One region of the Pseudomonas sp. OIL-1 genome, then DNA from elsewhere that is predicted to be linked to it. Evidence: predicted binding sites of a transcription regulator. Region 1 holds the regulator's gene; each other region holds the start of a gene.
The links. The regulator LexA, encoded in region 1, represses DNA repair genes until DNA is damaged. The targets are predictions, from matches to a motif close to CTGTNTNNNNANACAG.
Positions count from the first base shown of each region.

Region 2: recA (recombinase RecA) is a predicted target of LexA. The motif match lies at 2,116-2,131, and genes of this name have one in related genera.
Region 3: imuA (translesion DNA synthesis-associated protein ImuA) is a predicted target of LexA. The motif match lies at 1,636-1,651, and genes of this name have one in related genera.

Region 1 is NZ_CP048629.1:3,501,848-3,505,978, forward strand. Features, by position in the region: gene G3M63_RS16245 (L,D-transpeptidase) at 1-261, opposite strand, end outside; gene G3M63_RS16250 (TetR/AcrR family transcriptional regulator) at 318-1,001, opposite strand; gene lexA (transcriptional repressor LexA) at 1,219-1,827, shown strand; gene G3M63_RS16260 (SulA-like leucine-rich domain-containing protein) at 1,857-2,360, shown strand; gene G3M63_RS16265 (hypothetical protein) at 2,388-2,621, opposite strand; gene G3M63_RS16270 (DUF6586 family protein) at 2,733-3,242, opposite strand; gene topA (type I DNA topoisomerase) at 3,245-4,131, opposite strand, start outside.
Region 2 is NZ_CP048629.1:2,043,493-2,047,623, forward strand. Features, by position in the region: gene G3M63_RS09535 (TRAP transporter fused permease subunit) at 1-129, shown strand, start outside; gene G3M63_RS09540 (TetR/AcrR family transcriptional regulator) at 211-900, opposite strand; gene G3M63_RS09545 (CinA family protein) at 1,551-2,072, shown strand; gene recA (recombinase RecA) at 2,186-3,223, shown strand; gene G3M63_RS09555 (regulatory protein RecX) at 3,242-3,691, shown strand; gene G3M63_RS09560 (TIGR00730 family Rossman fold protein) at 3,651-4,131, opposite strand, start outside.
Region 3 is NZ_CP048629.1:1,905,969-1,910,099, forward strand. Features, by position in the region: gene eno (phosphopyruvate hydratase) at 1-53, shown strand, start outside; gene ftsB (cell division protein FtsB) at 210-482, shown strand; gene ispD (2-C-methyl-D-erythritol 4-phosphate cytidylyltransferase) at 483-1,184, shown strand; gene imuA (translesion DNA synthesis-associated protein ImuA) at 1,736-2,353, shown strand; gene G3M63_RS08935 (DNA polymerase Y family protein) at 2,363-3,778, shown strand; gene G3M63_RS08940 (error-prone DNA polymerase) at 3,775-4,131, shown strand, end outside.

The DNA.
Region 1 (4,131 bases):
CCGCTGGGGATGCTGCCTGGCCAGTTCGGGCGTCCAGATCTCGCCGGTGGGCCGCCTGCCAATAAACACGGTGCCCTGGGGCTCAGCGCCGCCGATGCGCGCGCGCACCCGATGCAGACCACGCGGCGTACACCCACTGCCATCGCGCTCGCCAGCGCCATTGACTGCGGTGGAAACCGGGAACGTGCACAGCAGCTGACCGGATGCATATCCGGTCAGCTGCTGAGAAGAAAGCGATATGTGGATCAGATCCAGTTGCATGCGCGCCCCTGCGAAAGTGCACACGATAACGGATCAGAGCATGAGAGGTAAGCCCATCAGACCGTTTCCAGGCGACCCTCGGGCACGGCTGTGCGCGCCGCCGCACTTCCGTCGGCACGCATACCGGCGGCGAGAAACGGGACCATCAGACGGAGTACACGATCCACGCTATGGTGGACGCCGAACTCATCTTCAGCGATCGCCCGCAGCGCCTTCATGCTGGACATGGTAAACGCAGCGCTTCCGAGCATGAAATGCACCCGCCAGAACAGCTCATCGGGAGGCAGCTGCGGCGCGGCCCGGTATACCAGCACCATATAGCGCTGGAATACCTTGCCGTATACCTCACCCAGATACTTGCGCAGATGGCCCTGGCTCTGACTGAAAGCCAGACCCAGCAACCGCATGAATGTGGACAGGTCATTACCGCTGCGGGGTTTGACCGTCAGAACCTGACGCACCAGCATCTCCAGCAGTTCTTCCAGGCTGGGGTCTGCCTCCTCAGCAGCCTCCTGACGGCGGTCCAGCTCCCGTTCCAGACTCGAGACGAACGGATCAAGGAACCGCACGAACACCGCTTGTATGAGCGCCTTCTTGGAACCGAAGTGATAATTCACTGCCGCCAGGTTGACCCCCGCCTTGCTGGTGATCAGCCGTAAGGAGGTTTCGGCAAAGCCCTTTTCAGCAAAAGACTGCTCAGCAGCATCGAGAATTCTTTGAACGGTATCAGAATGGGCCATCTGGTTTCCAAGGACGCCAACGTGTGTTTGAAACATACGTTTCAAACGTCGTGACTGTCAAGCATCACGGGATACGTCAGTTAAGAGAAGCCTCTGATCGAGCTACGTTTTAAACAACCTGCCCGCTCGATGCAAGCGTTTGCGCGCACGCAAGCTTGTACTAGCAGATCAACTGTATATAATCACAGCTACTGTATAAAAAAACAGGCACAACCCAATGCAAAAGCTTACCGCACGGCAGCAGCAGATCCTTTCCTTTATAAAGGATTACATGGATGCCCACGGATACCCGCCCACCCGCGCAGATATCGCCCGGGAAATCGGCTTCAAGTCGCCGAATGCCGCCGAGGACCACTTGCGCGCTCTTGCTCGCAAGGGTGCTATCGAGATGATACCCGGTGCATCCCGCGGTATTCGTTTACCTGCAGAAACTCTGAATGCTGCCGAGGATCGCTTACCGGTCATCGGCCAGGTTGCGGCTGGCGCCCCGATTCTGGCGGTCGAGAATATCGAGGACCATTGCCGGGTGGACCCTGACTTTTTCCATCCCAGGGCTGACTACCTGCTCAAGGTAAAAGGCATGAGTATGAAGGACATCGGCATATTCGATGGCGATCTGCTGGCTGTGCATAGAACCACTGAAGCGCGCAATGGCCAGGTCGTAGTCGCGCGAATAGACGATGAAGTCACAGTAAAACGCTTCATGAAGAAAGGACGCAAGGTGTCACTCATTGCCGAAAATCCGGACTTCGCGCCGATCGACATCGATCTTGCCGAGCAGGAATTGATTATCGAAGGCTTGAGCGTCGGCGTCATACGCCGCTAACCATTTGCCGTTTACGCCAGGAGCTGACCATGCCGTACTTCCAGGAAACGCGTCTCGAACAGTCTGACCTCATCAAGAACGCCCTGCTCGCGTCTTGCTACAAGGCACCGCTGGGGTTGATAAATCAGCCGCCAGTAGCGGCGCCTACCGAGAGCAACGAGGATTCGGGATTCAGTGAGATCTGTCTGAATGGCGCTCCGCGGCAATGCATGCAATGGCTCGCACCCGTTCTGCGCGATTTGAGCCAGACCAGAACACCGCGCTGGCTGACATTGATCGACCCGCCGGAGAACCTGAGCCATAACTGGTTGCGTTCAGCGGGGCTGGACCCGAGCCAGATACTGATCGTCCGCCCGAAGCGCAGCATGGACTGCCTGACTTTCTGTTGCGAGATTCTGGCGCTGGGTAACAGTCACACGGTGGTCAGTTGGCTGACAACAGGGGCGCGGGAGGCCAATATGCTGGAAGGTGCGGCTCACAAGGGCAACTGCCGCAGCCTGAACGTGCGGCTCGACGCAGCCAGAGCTGCCTGAAGCGCGCTCGTTGTCAGGCAACAGCAGTCAGTGCAGGACCCGATCCTCAGGGATGGTATCGTCTTCTTCCATAACCTGCCCCGCCACCTGCATTCCGGCACTGATCATGGCCTTGGCAACTTCGATATAATGACCCTGCAGAAAATCCTTCGCGTCGGGCGAGAACTCGATGACCAGCAAAGGCTCACCGTCCTCGTCAGAACGTCGCAGCGCGACCTTGCCGTTGGGGAGCTCAACTATTTCGAGAAAGGGTGAAGGCATGTCTGGTCTCCTGGCTACTGGCGCGCAGTGTACCACAGGCGAGACCCGCTCCGCGTTAGGCCTGTCAGAGCCTGTCAGCAGCCCCCACAAACCGGGACCAACTGGCGGAGATTAATACTCCACCATCCCGTCACGGTAACGGCTGACCAGTTCGTTAAGCGCGCCCACCGCGTCATCAGCATCAGCCAGCGACCACTCGGCGCGAGCGGTCACGGCACTGCTTGCTATCAACGAGGCGTCCTCTGGCTTGCTGCCAGCCTGCACCGGTGGCGCGTGCAGGGCTAGCCAGCCGGCGAGCATCCTACTCAACCAGGTATCCTGTTCACGGGCCAGCTCGCTTAGCTCGGCCAGCTCCGGGCCAGGGAAACGCTTTGCCGCCTCCCCATCCAGCGCCTGTTCTACCGTGCGCAGCTCCAACAGCGGCCAACGGTAACGGTCCGCCACTTCGTGGACCATGGCCAATACCGTGCGATACAGGTGGAAAAGCACATGCTCTCGGTGATAAAGCGCCTGAGTCCGGGCGTCAAATGCCTGTGAGCCTTCCGCTTCACGCCACGCATCAAGCGCCTTGCGCGCGAAAAACAATGCCTGATTGGTTCGGGTATAGACTTCGTTAGCCATGTTCAAGCCTCTTTACGCTTGGCCTTGGTCCGTCCGTCTTCGACAACCCAGCCCTTGTCGCCGTGGAATGCGCGCCATCCGGTGGGCTTTCCGTCAACTTCGCTCTGCACATACTGCTCTTTTGTCTTGCGGCTGTAACGCACGACCGTCGGATTGCCTTCAACGTCAGCAACCGGCGCGTCCATCAGGAAGTGATACTTGGGATCGATCTCTGACTTGTGCGGCAGCAATTCCTTGACCAGTGGCGCACGTGTTTCCCTGTTCTTGGGAAATTTGCTGGCAGCCAGGAAGAGTCCGGAAGCGCCGTCACGCAGAATATAAACGTCGTCTACCTTCTCGCATTTCAGCTCCGGCATGGGCACCGGATCCATCTTCGGCGGAGCCGCTTCGCCGCTTCTCAACAGTTTGCGGGTGTTCTTGCAGTCTGCGTTGGTACAGCCGAAATACTTGCCGAAGCGGCCTGTCTTGAGCTGCATTTCACTGCCGCATTTGTCGCACTCGATAACCGGGCCATCGTAGCCCTTGATCTTGAAGTGACCTTCCTCGACCTCGAAGCCGGTGCAATCGGGGTTATTACCGCACACGTGAAGTTTGCGGGTCTCGTCGACCAGATAACTGTCCATCGCGGTGGAGCAGATAGGACAACGGCGCTTGGCACGCAGAATCCGCGATTCGCCTTCTTCGTCATCAGCAGCGACTTCGTTACCGGGCACCAGATTGACGGTCTCCTTGCAACGCTCCTTCGGCGGCAGGGCGTAACCTGAGCAACCGAGGAACACACCGGTCGAGGCGGTACGAATCATCATCGGCCGACCACAGTTGGTGCAGGCAATGTCGGTCGGCGTGGGCAGATTGGCACGCATGCCCTTGCCCTCGTCAGCCGCTGCTG
Region 2 (4,131 bases), 1.5 Mb from region 1:
CCCTTGGTAATCGCGGGTTTTGCGTTCAGCTTCCCGGGTTTGATGACGACTATTGTCGGCGGCCTGGCATCGGCGGTATTGATAGCGATGGTGTGGAACCAGAACCGGTTGAAGCCAAGCCTGGCGTGACGGCCGCGCACTGATTGGCTTGTAGTTGTGCCCGGCACCAGCAATGGTTCCGGGCTCTGTTTTAACCGAGCGCAGCCGGTATCAGCTGGGTTGAGGTGGCTGCTGGGATTGCGAGAGCGTCTCGACCATCGCCGTGATGCCCACGGCCACGGTGTTTACGATAACCTCGTCTTCGATATCCTGATGTAGCCAGTCACGCAGCGGACCGAAGCCGGCAAGGTAAATCACCAGGTTGGCAATGATTTCGGCTCGGGGATCGCCCTCTGCAAGGCCCGCCCGGTCCCGGAATTTGGTGGCCATTTCACGAATCACCAGCTGGTCGCGGGATCTCATGGCGTCGCGGTCATCTTTCTGCAAATGGGGCACCGAGCGGTACGCGAGCAAGGTTCCTTTGCGCTTCTTGGTCCAGGATTCACTCAGATACAGTCTGACGCTGTGTTCCAGCGGGCGCTCGGGGTCCTCTTCCAGCAGCTCGTGCAGATTGGGGGCGCCAGAACGAAACCACAGCTTGTTCAGAAGCCGCCTGAGGATGTCATTCTTGTTGGCGATATAGTCGTAGATACTCGCCTGGTTGACGCCCGAACGAGCGCATATATCCCGGACGGTGGTCGAGGCGAAGCCTTTCTTTATAAACAGCTCCAGTGCCGCTTCACAAATCTGGTCCCGACGCTGTTCTGCAAGAGAGGTGTCTTGAATTCCTTCAAGCCTGGCCTCGAACAATGGGTCCGGTGCTTGCTCCGTCGGCGCGGAACCTTTTCTCTTCTCGTGCATCGCTTAGTCCATTACAGGAAGACTTTATTCATACCCATCGCGCTCACGCTGGCAGGCATACGGACGTCCCAAACAGGCGAAAGTCTAGCATGCATGGTATGCAGCCAGCCCTAGGGTCTGTTGCCGTTTCATCACGAGCCGCGTTGCTGTGTCAAATGACGCAAGGCCGGGCGGCGATCCGCAAGGCGCGGGACGCAGGTAATGGTTGTTCCCTTGCCAAGTCCCGCAACGCCGCATGGCGTCATTTGACACGCAACCCGAAGGGACGGGGCCCGTTTAGCGCAGCACTGCGTTACTCGTCGTTCATTTGGAACAACCAAATTTCACTCCTCGCGCCTTGTTCTGCACTAAACGGGCCTCCGTCGCGGCCGCGATGAAACGGCAACAGACCCTAGCCGGGGGCTGCGGTGAGAACGGGTTTTGTAATCTTTAATCCCGTCGCTCAAGGAAAAGTGCCAGCGAGTATGGGAGAATGATTTTCCCTCGTAATCGAATATCAAAAATGCTTTGGCAATCGGGGTGTCGCTGTTTTCGCAGCGTGCTTGTGTGTGGTCCCTGGGGTCGGCGGCGTTGGGGTGATAGGGTGGGGCCGGGCAAGGCAGAGGTAAGGCTGTCCCGGTTTTTCAAGCGCAAATGAAGAGGTGTGCACGATGTCTCAATACGACCCCTTGATCGATTCCGTAGCGGCCCGCCTGGGTAACGGGTTGCGGCGCCTGGGGCTGCAGGTCACTACGGCCGAATCCTGTACCGGCGGTGGTATCGCCGAAGCCATTACCCGAGTCAGTGGCAGCTCCGCCTGGTTTGAAACCGGTTTCGTTACCTACGCCAATCGCAGCAAAGCCCACTGGCTAGGTGTGCCCGAAGACATACTGGAAACGCATGGCGCGGTGAGTGAACCGGTGGTGCGGGCCATGGCGCAAGGCGCATTGCAGGCGGCAGACGCGGATCTGGCGGTTGCGGTGAGCGGCGTTGCCGGGCCGGATGGCGGTACACCGGAAAAGCCCGTCGGAACGGTATGGTTCGCCTGGGCAATCCGGGGTAAAGGGGTGGTCAGTCATTGCAAACGCATGCAGGGTAACCGTCGCGAAGTGCGCGCGCATACAGTACTAAAGGCCCTTGAAGGGCTGGTTATCGAGGTCGAGCGTCTCGCTGCGAACCGGTCATCATCCTGAGCCAAAAGGGGGGTAGGCGAGCTTCAGCAACTGTGGAATAATACTGACCAAATATACAGTAGTTATTCAGTAGTCCGGGCGCTACCGCTCCCGCCACTCCAAGAGGATGCACAATGGACGACAACAAGAAGAAGGCGCTTTCGGCGGCTTTGAGTCAGATTGAACGTCAGTTTGGCAAGGGCGCGGTGATGCGCATGGGCGATCAGGAACGCCAGGCCATTCCGTCGATTTCCACCGGTTCGCTCGGGCTGGATATTGCCCTGGGTCTCGGCGGCTTGCCCAAGGGGCGGATCGTTGAAATCTATGGTCCTGAATCCTCCGGTAAAACCACACTGACCCTGTCGGTCATCGCTCAGGCACAGAAGCAAGGAGCCACCTGCGCCTTCGTCGATGCCGAGCACGCGCTGGATCCGCAGTATGCCGAGAAACTGGGCGTCAAGGTTGATGACCTGCTGGTATCCCAGCCCGACACCGGCGAGCAGGCTCTGGAAATCACCGACATGCTGGTACGCTCCAATGCGGTTGACGTGATCGTGGTCGACTCCGTTGCTGCATTGGTGCCCAAGGCAGAAATCGAAGGCGAAATGGGCGACCACCACGTTGGTGTCCAGGCGCGTCTGATGTCGCAGGCGTTGCGCAAGATCACCGGTAACATCAAGAACGCCAACTGTCTGGTCATTTTTATCAACCAGATCCGTATGAAGATCGGTGTGATGTTCGGTAACCCAGAGACCACTACCGGTGGTAACGCGCTTAAATTCTATTCCTCTGTGCGTCTGGATATTCGCCGCACTGGTGCGGTGAAGGAAGGCGACGAAGTGGTCGGCAGTGAGACCCGCGTCAAGGTCGTGAAGAACAAGGTCGCGCCTCCGTTCCGTCAGGCTGAATTCCAGATTCTTTACGGTCAGGGCATTTACCACAATGCCGAGATTATTGACCTCGGTGTGCAAATCGGCCTGGTTGAAAAGGCGGGCGCCTGGTACAGCTACAAGGGCAACAAGATTGGCCAGGGCAAGGCAAATGCTGCCAAGTACATGGCCGAGAACGTTGCGATTGCCGAAGAGATCGAAAAGGCGATTCGTGACAAGTTGCTACCCAAGCCTACCAAGCCCGGCGCGGTGGTTGAAAACAGCGCCGAAGCGGATGCCTGAAGCCATTCGTGCTGAATAATGTTTGGTCGCAAGGGGCCCGGGCTGGAAACGCCGGTAGCTATTCGCCGCACCGCGCTGGATTTGCTGGCGCGGCGAGAACATACCCGTCTTGAGCTGCAACGCAAGCTGCTTCAGCGCGAAGCGGTAAGTGATCTGTTGGAAGTTGAGCTGGACCGTCTCGAAGAAGACGGCCTGCTCAGCAACGAACGGTTTTGCGAAGCCTACGTGCATGCCCGGTGCCAGCGGGGTTACGGCCCGCAGCGTTTACGCCAGGAGCTGCGTGAACGCGGTGTCGCTGAATATCTGATCGATTCGATATTGCGCGACGAAGCCTACGATTGGAACGAGCTTGCCCGTAAAACCTTCTGCAAGCGCTTCCCCGAAGGCGTAGCACGTGAACCCAGGGAACGTGCTAGGCAACTTCGCTTTATGCAGTATCGTGGTTTTGCTGGTTATGAGGTTGATTAAGCACGTCGATCAGCGCGCGCAAGCGTCCGTGGTCGCGGCCATTGAACACAAAACCCAGTCTTACCAGCTGGTTCAACTCGGGTTCGTCTGATTCGCTTGGTGAATCATGTGTTTGATGAAACCCGGGCTCCTTGCAGATTCCTGCAAACTCCTCATTGATCTGCTTGATTGCCGCTTCAGTCAGCGGGCGATACAGCCTGATGACGTATTGGTCGTCGACCCAGCGTGCCGAGTGGTAATTACTGTAGAACCGCAGGATGTGTTCCATGGCTTCGTCAGGCGAGTGGGCGACGGTCATCAGGTTCAAGTCTGATTCAGCAATGTAGCCGGACTCGCATAGTTGATGCCGGAAAAATTCCACCAGACCACTCCAGAATCGGCCATCCGGAAGGTCCAGCAGGATAACCGGCACCACCGGGCTCTTGCCGGTCTGGATCAGC
Region 3 (4,131 bases), 1.6 Mb from region 1:
AGCAGCTGGACGGTTCTGCTCCGTATAAGGGCCGTGCCGAGTTTCGTGGCTGATTGCTGATTATTGACGAAACCTGACAGGCGCTGGCATTGTTCAGCGCCTCGTCGTTTCTGGCTCTGGTACATGGAGTAGGGACTGGTGCTGGTGCTGGCCGGTTGATAGGCTGGCAATCGGCGCAGAATAGGTAACGCCATTGGAGGCGATAACACGTGAAGTGGCTCTGGGTAATTGCTCTGGTAATGCTGGCTGGCCTGCAATATCGCTTGTGGGTAGGCGAGGGCAGCCTGGCGCATGTGACTCAGCTCAGCCAACAGATCGCCGAGCAGAAACGTGAGAACGAGCAGCTGCTGGAGCGCAATCGCGTGCTGACCGCCGAGGTAATCGAGCTCAAACAGGGTCTGGAAACCATTGAGGAACGTGCCAGGAAAGAGCTTGGCATGATTCGCGACGGTGAGACGCTGTATCAGCTGAGCTCCGAATAAATGAATGTTTTACCCTTCTGGGTCGTCATCCCCGCTGCCGGTATCGGATCGCGTATGCAGGCGGACCGCCCCAAGCAGTATCTTCCCCTGGCTGGTCGCAGCCTGATTGAACATACCCTTGATTGCTTCCTGAATCAGCCCGGTTTGCGAGGTCTGGTCGTCAGCCTGGCTGAAAATGATCCTTACTGGCCTGAACTGCCCTGCGCCCAAGACGTGCGGATTCGTACCGCTGCTGGCGGGCGGGAGCGCGCCGATTCGGTATTGAATGGATTGGAAGCCTTGGTTGCCCAGGGTGCAAAGTCGGAGGATTGGGTGCTGGTGCATGATGCGGCCCGCCCCAATCTGGCCGACAGTGACTTGTACAAGCTATTGGAAACGCTTGCGGACGATGCGGTGGGCGGTCTGTTGGCCGTGCCGGTACGAGATACCCTCAAGCTGGCTGGCGCAGATGGACGGGTAACCGCCACGCCGGATCGCGCACTGTTCTGGCAGGCCTATACGCCGCAAATGTTTCGTCTTGAAGCGCTGCGTAACGCTTTGTCCGGTGCGCTGGGTGCCGGTGCCTCCATCACCGATGAGGCGTCTGCAATGGAGTGGGCGGGTCAGGCACCGCTGCTGGTCGAGGGCCGTGCTGACAATATCAAGGTCACCCGCCCCGAAGACCTGGATTGGCTTGCTGGAAGTATGCCAGCCACTGACTAATTCCCGGGGTTGTCGAGCGCCTCGGGCCGTGTTCGGACTCGACGACGAACGATTCGTCACGACTTCTGCGTTGATCTCTAACATCAATGCGTCGCGCAGGCGCACGACACCCCCAGGTAGCGCCGCTACGGGATAGACCGGGTCTGCCCCTGGAGTTGTCGAGTCCTGGGGCCGCGCCTACTCGACGACAACGATTCGTGACGTCTTCTGCGCGTTGATCTCTAACATCAATGCGTCGCTCAGGCGCACGACACCCCCAGATGGCGCTCTCAGAGTGGAGTCAGGGTCGTCAATTTACGGTTTTCCTGGAGTTTTCGAGCGCCTCGGACTGCGTTCGAACTCGACACAGCGAATCCGTCAGCGTCTCCAAGATGGCCCATAGTTACTAGTTTCTGGACCACTCATCCACTTCCACGAATACAAATTGACCAGTCGTTTTGATCTGAATATGCTGTATATCTATACAGTAAAAAGGTGGCCTGTATGCTTCGCTTGATTCCTCATTTCATTCCTGACCTGATGCGCTCTCATACGATGCGCGGAGCGGACTGATGGGCGCTGTCGTTGCACTGGATGCCCTGCTGGATCAACGCCGGATATGGAAAGGCCGGCACACCAGCACGCCCCGTAGCGGGTATCCGACCGGCAATGCCGGGCTGGATGCAATGTTGCCCTCCGGCGGCTGGCCCCTGGCTGCGTTGAGTGAAATCCTGCTTCAGGCTGAGGGGACAGGTGAGTTGCGGCTGTTGTGGCCGACACTGGCGCGATTGACCCAGGCGGGGGAAACAGTGGTGCTGGTGGCGCCACCCCATGTGCCCTTTGCACCGGCCTGGCACGCCGCAGGAATAGATCTGCGCCATTTGATGATCGTGAATGCACAGGGTGCCGAAGCGCTTTGGGCAGCCGAGCAGTGTCTGCGAACAGGATGCAATGGCGCAGTGTTGTGTTGGCCGCAACGTGCAGATGATCGATCCATGCGGCGGTTACAGGTTGCTGCTGAAACAGGGCAAACCCTTGCCTTTGCCTACCGTCCGGCCGAAGAAGCGGTGAATCCTTCCCCCGCCGCGCTGCGTCTGTTGCTTGAATCGGCGACCAGCCAACTACGCGTTCTCAAGTGCCGGGGCGGTATCGCGCCAGCGGCCCCGCTTCCCTTCGTCGCGTGGCATTGAAAATTCATTATGCGCTGGGCTTGTATTCTCTTCCCGCAACTGGCTTTAGACGCTGTTCTTCGGACACGCGCTGATTCGGACGCGCCGCTGGTATTGTTGAGCGGCCCGACCCAGCGCCGCGTGCTGCAAACCATGAACTCTGCCGCCCGCGAGCTTGGCTTGCGCCCCGGTCAATCTTTGACCGCAGCCCAGGCCATAACCAACACGTTTGCCATGGCGGAATACGAGCCGGCCGAGATTGAACGCTGGCATCAATTCCTTGCCGCATGGGCCTATCGCTTCAGTTCGCATGTGAGTCTGCATTATCCGCGCGCTGTGTTGATGGAGGTGCAATCCAGTTACAGCCTGTTTGGTCCCTGGCCACGCTTTGAGTCGCTGCTGCGCAAGGAGTTGACGGAGCTGGGCTTCCAACACCGGATTGTGGTTGCGCCCAATGCCGCGGCGGCGCGGGCGTTGGTTAATTGCCATGATGGCCTGGCTGTGGATGAGGCGCAGCTACAAAAAATGCTTGCTCAGCATCCGGTCGATCGTCTCGGGTTGGAGCGCAGCGCTGCCATCGCTTTCTCGCGTATGGGCATAAGAAATCTGGAGCAGATTTTGCGATTGCCGCGGGACAGCATCGCACGGCGCTTCAGCAAGGAAGTGCTCATGCATATCGATACCTTGCTGGGGGCCCGGCAGCTAGCGCTTGCATGTTATGCACCCCCGGATTACTTCGACAGCCGTATCGAATTGAATTTTGAGGTGGAATCCCACCAGGCCTTGTTATTTCCCTTGCGTCGCTTGACGGCCGATCTGGCCGCCTATCTGGCGGGGCGAGACAGTGGCGTGCAGCGTTTTACCCTGCACATGGAGCATCGTGATCGCGAGGACACACTGCTACCCATCGGACTGCTGAACACCGAACGTGAAGCGACCATGTTGTTTGAACTGGTACGCGGTCGGCTGGAACAGGTGCAGTTGCCAGAACCGGTTCTGGCGCTGCGGCTGATTGCGCGGGATCTCCCGGTGTTTGTACCTGAGCGCCGTGAGCTTTTCTCCGAACGAGCGCACCAATCACTGCCCTGGGAGCAGCTGCGTGAACGCCTGCGCGCCCGGCTTGGGGATGACGCTGTAACGGGGCTGCATATACAGGCTGACCACCGACCTGAACGGGCATGGCAAACCAGTAATGAAATTGCTCAGGTTGCTTCCCCAACAAACCAGCGGCTGCGTCCCGCCTGGCTCTTGGACGAGCCGGTTATATCAGAATTCGCTGGAAGCCAGATTCTGGCCGGGCCTGAGCGCATCGAGTCCGGATGGTGGGATGGCGGGGATATCCGCAGGGATTATTACCTTCTGAGGACTCAATCCGGTCAACTGGCCTGGGCCTACCGGCCGGTGGGCGATTCTGGACCATTGATGCTGCATGGGTGGTTCGCATGACTGGATATGCAGAGCTGCACTGCCTGTCCAACTTCAGCTTCCAGCGCGGGGCCTCCAGTGCGCTGGAGTTATTCGAACGGGCCAGGGCGCATGGCTATCGAGCGCTGGCGATTACTGATGAATGCACGCTGGCTGGCATCGTTCGTGCCTGGCAGGCCGCACGGCAGACGGGCGTCCCGCTCATAGTCGGCAGTGAGATGCGTGTCGAAGCAGGCCCCAAACTGGTGCTCTTGGCGGAAAACCTGATCGGCTACCAGAACCTCTGCCGGCTTGTCACTGTTGCCCGGCGGCGCGCGGCCAAGGGCGAATACAGGCTCCAGAGAAGTGATTTTGATGAATCGCTTACCGGGCTG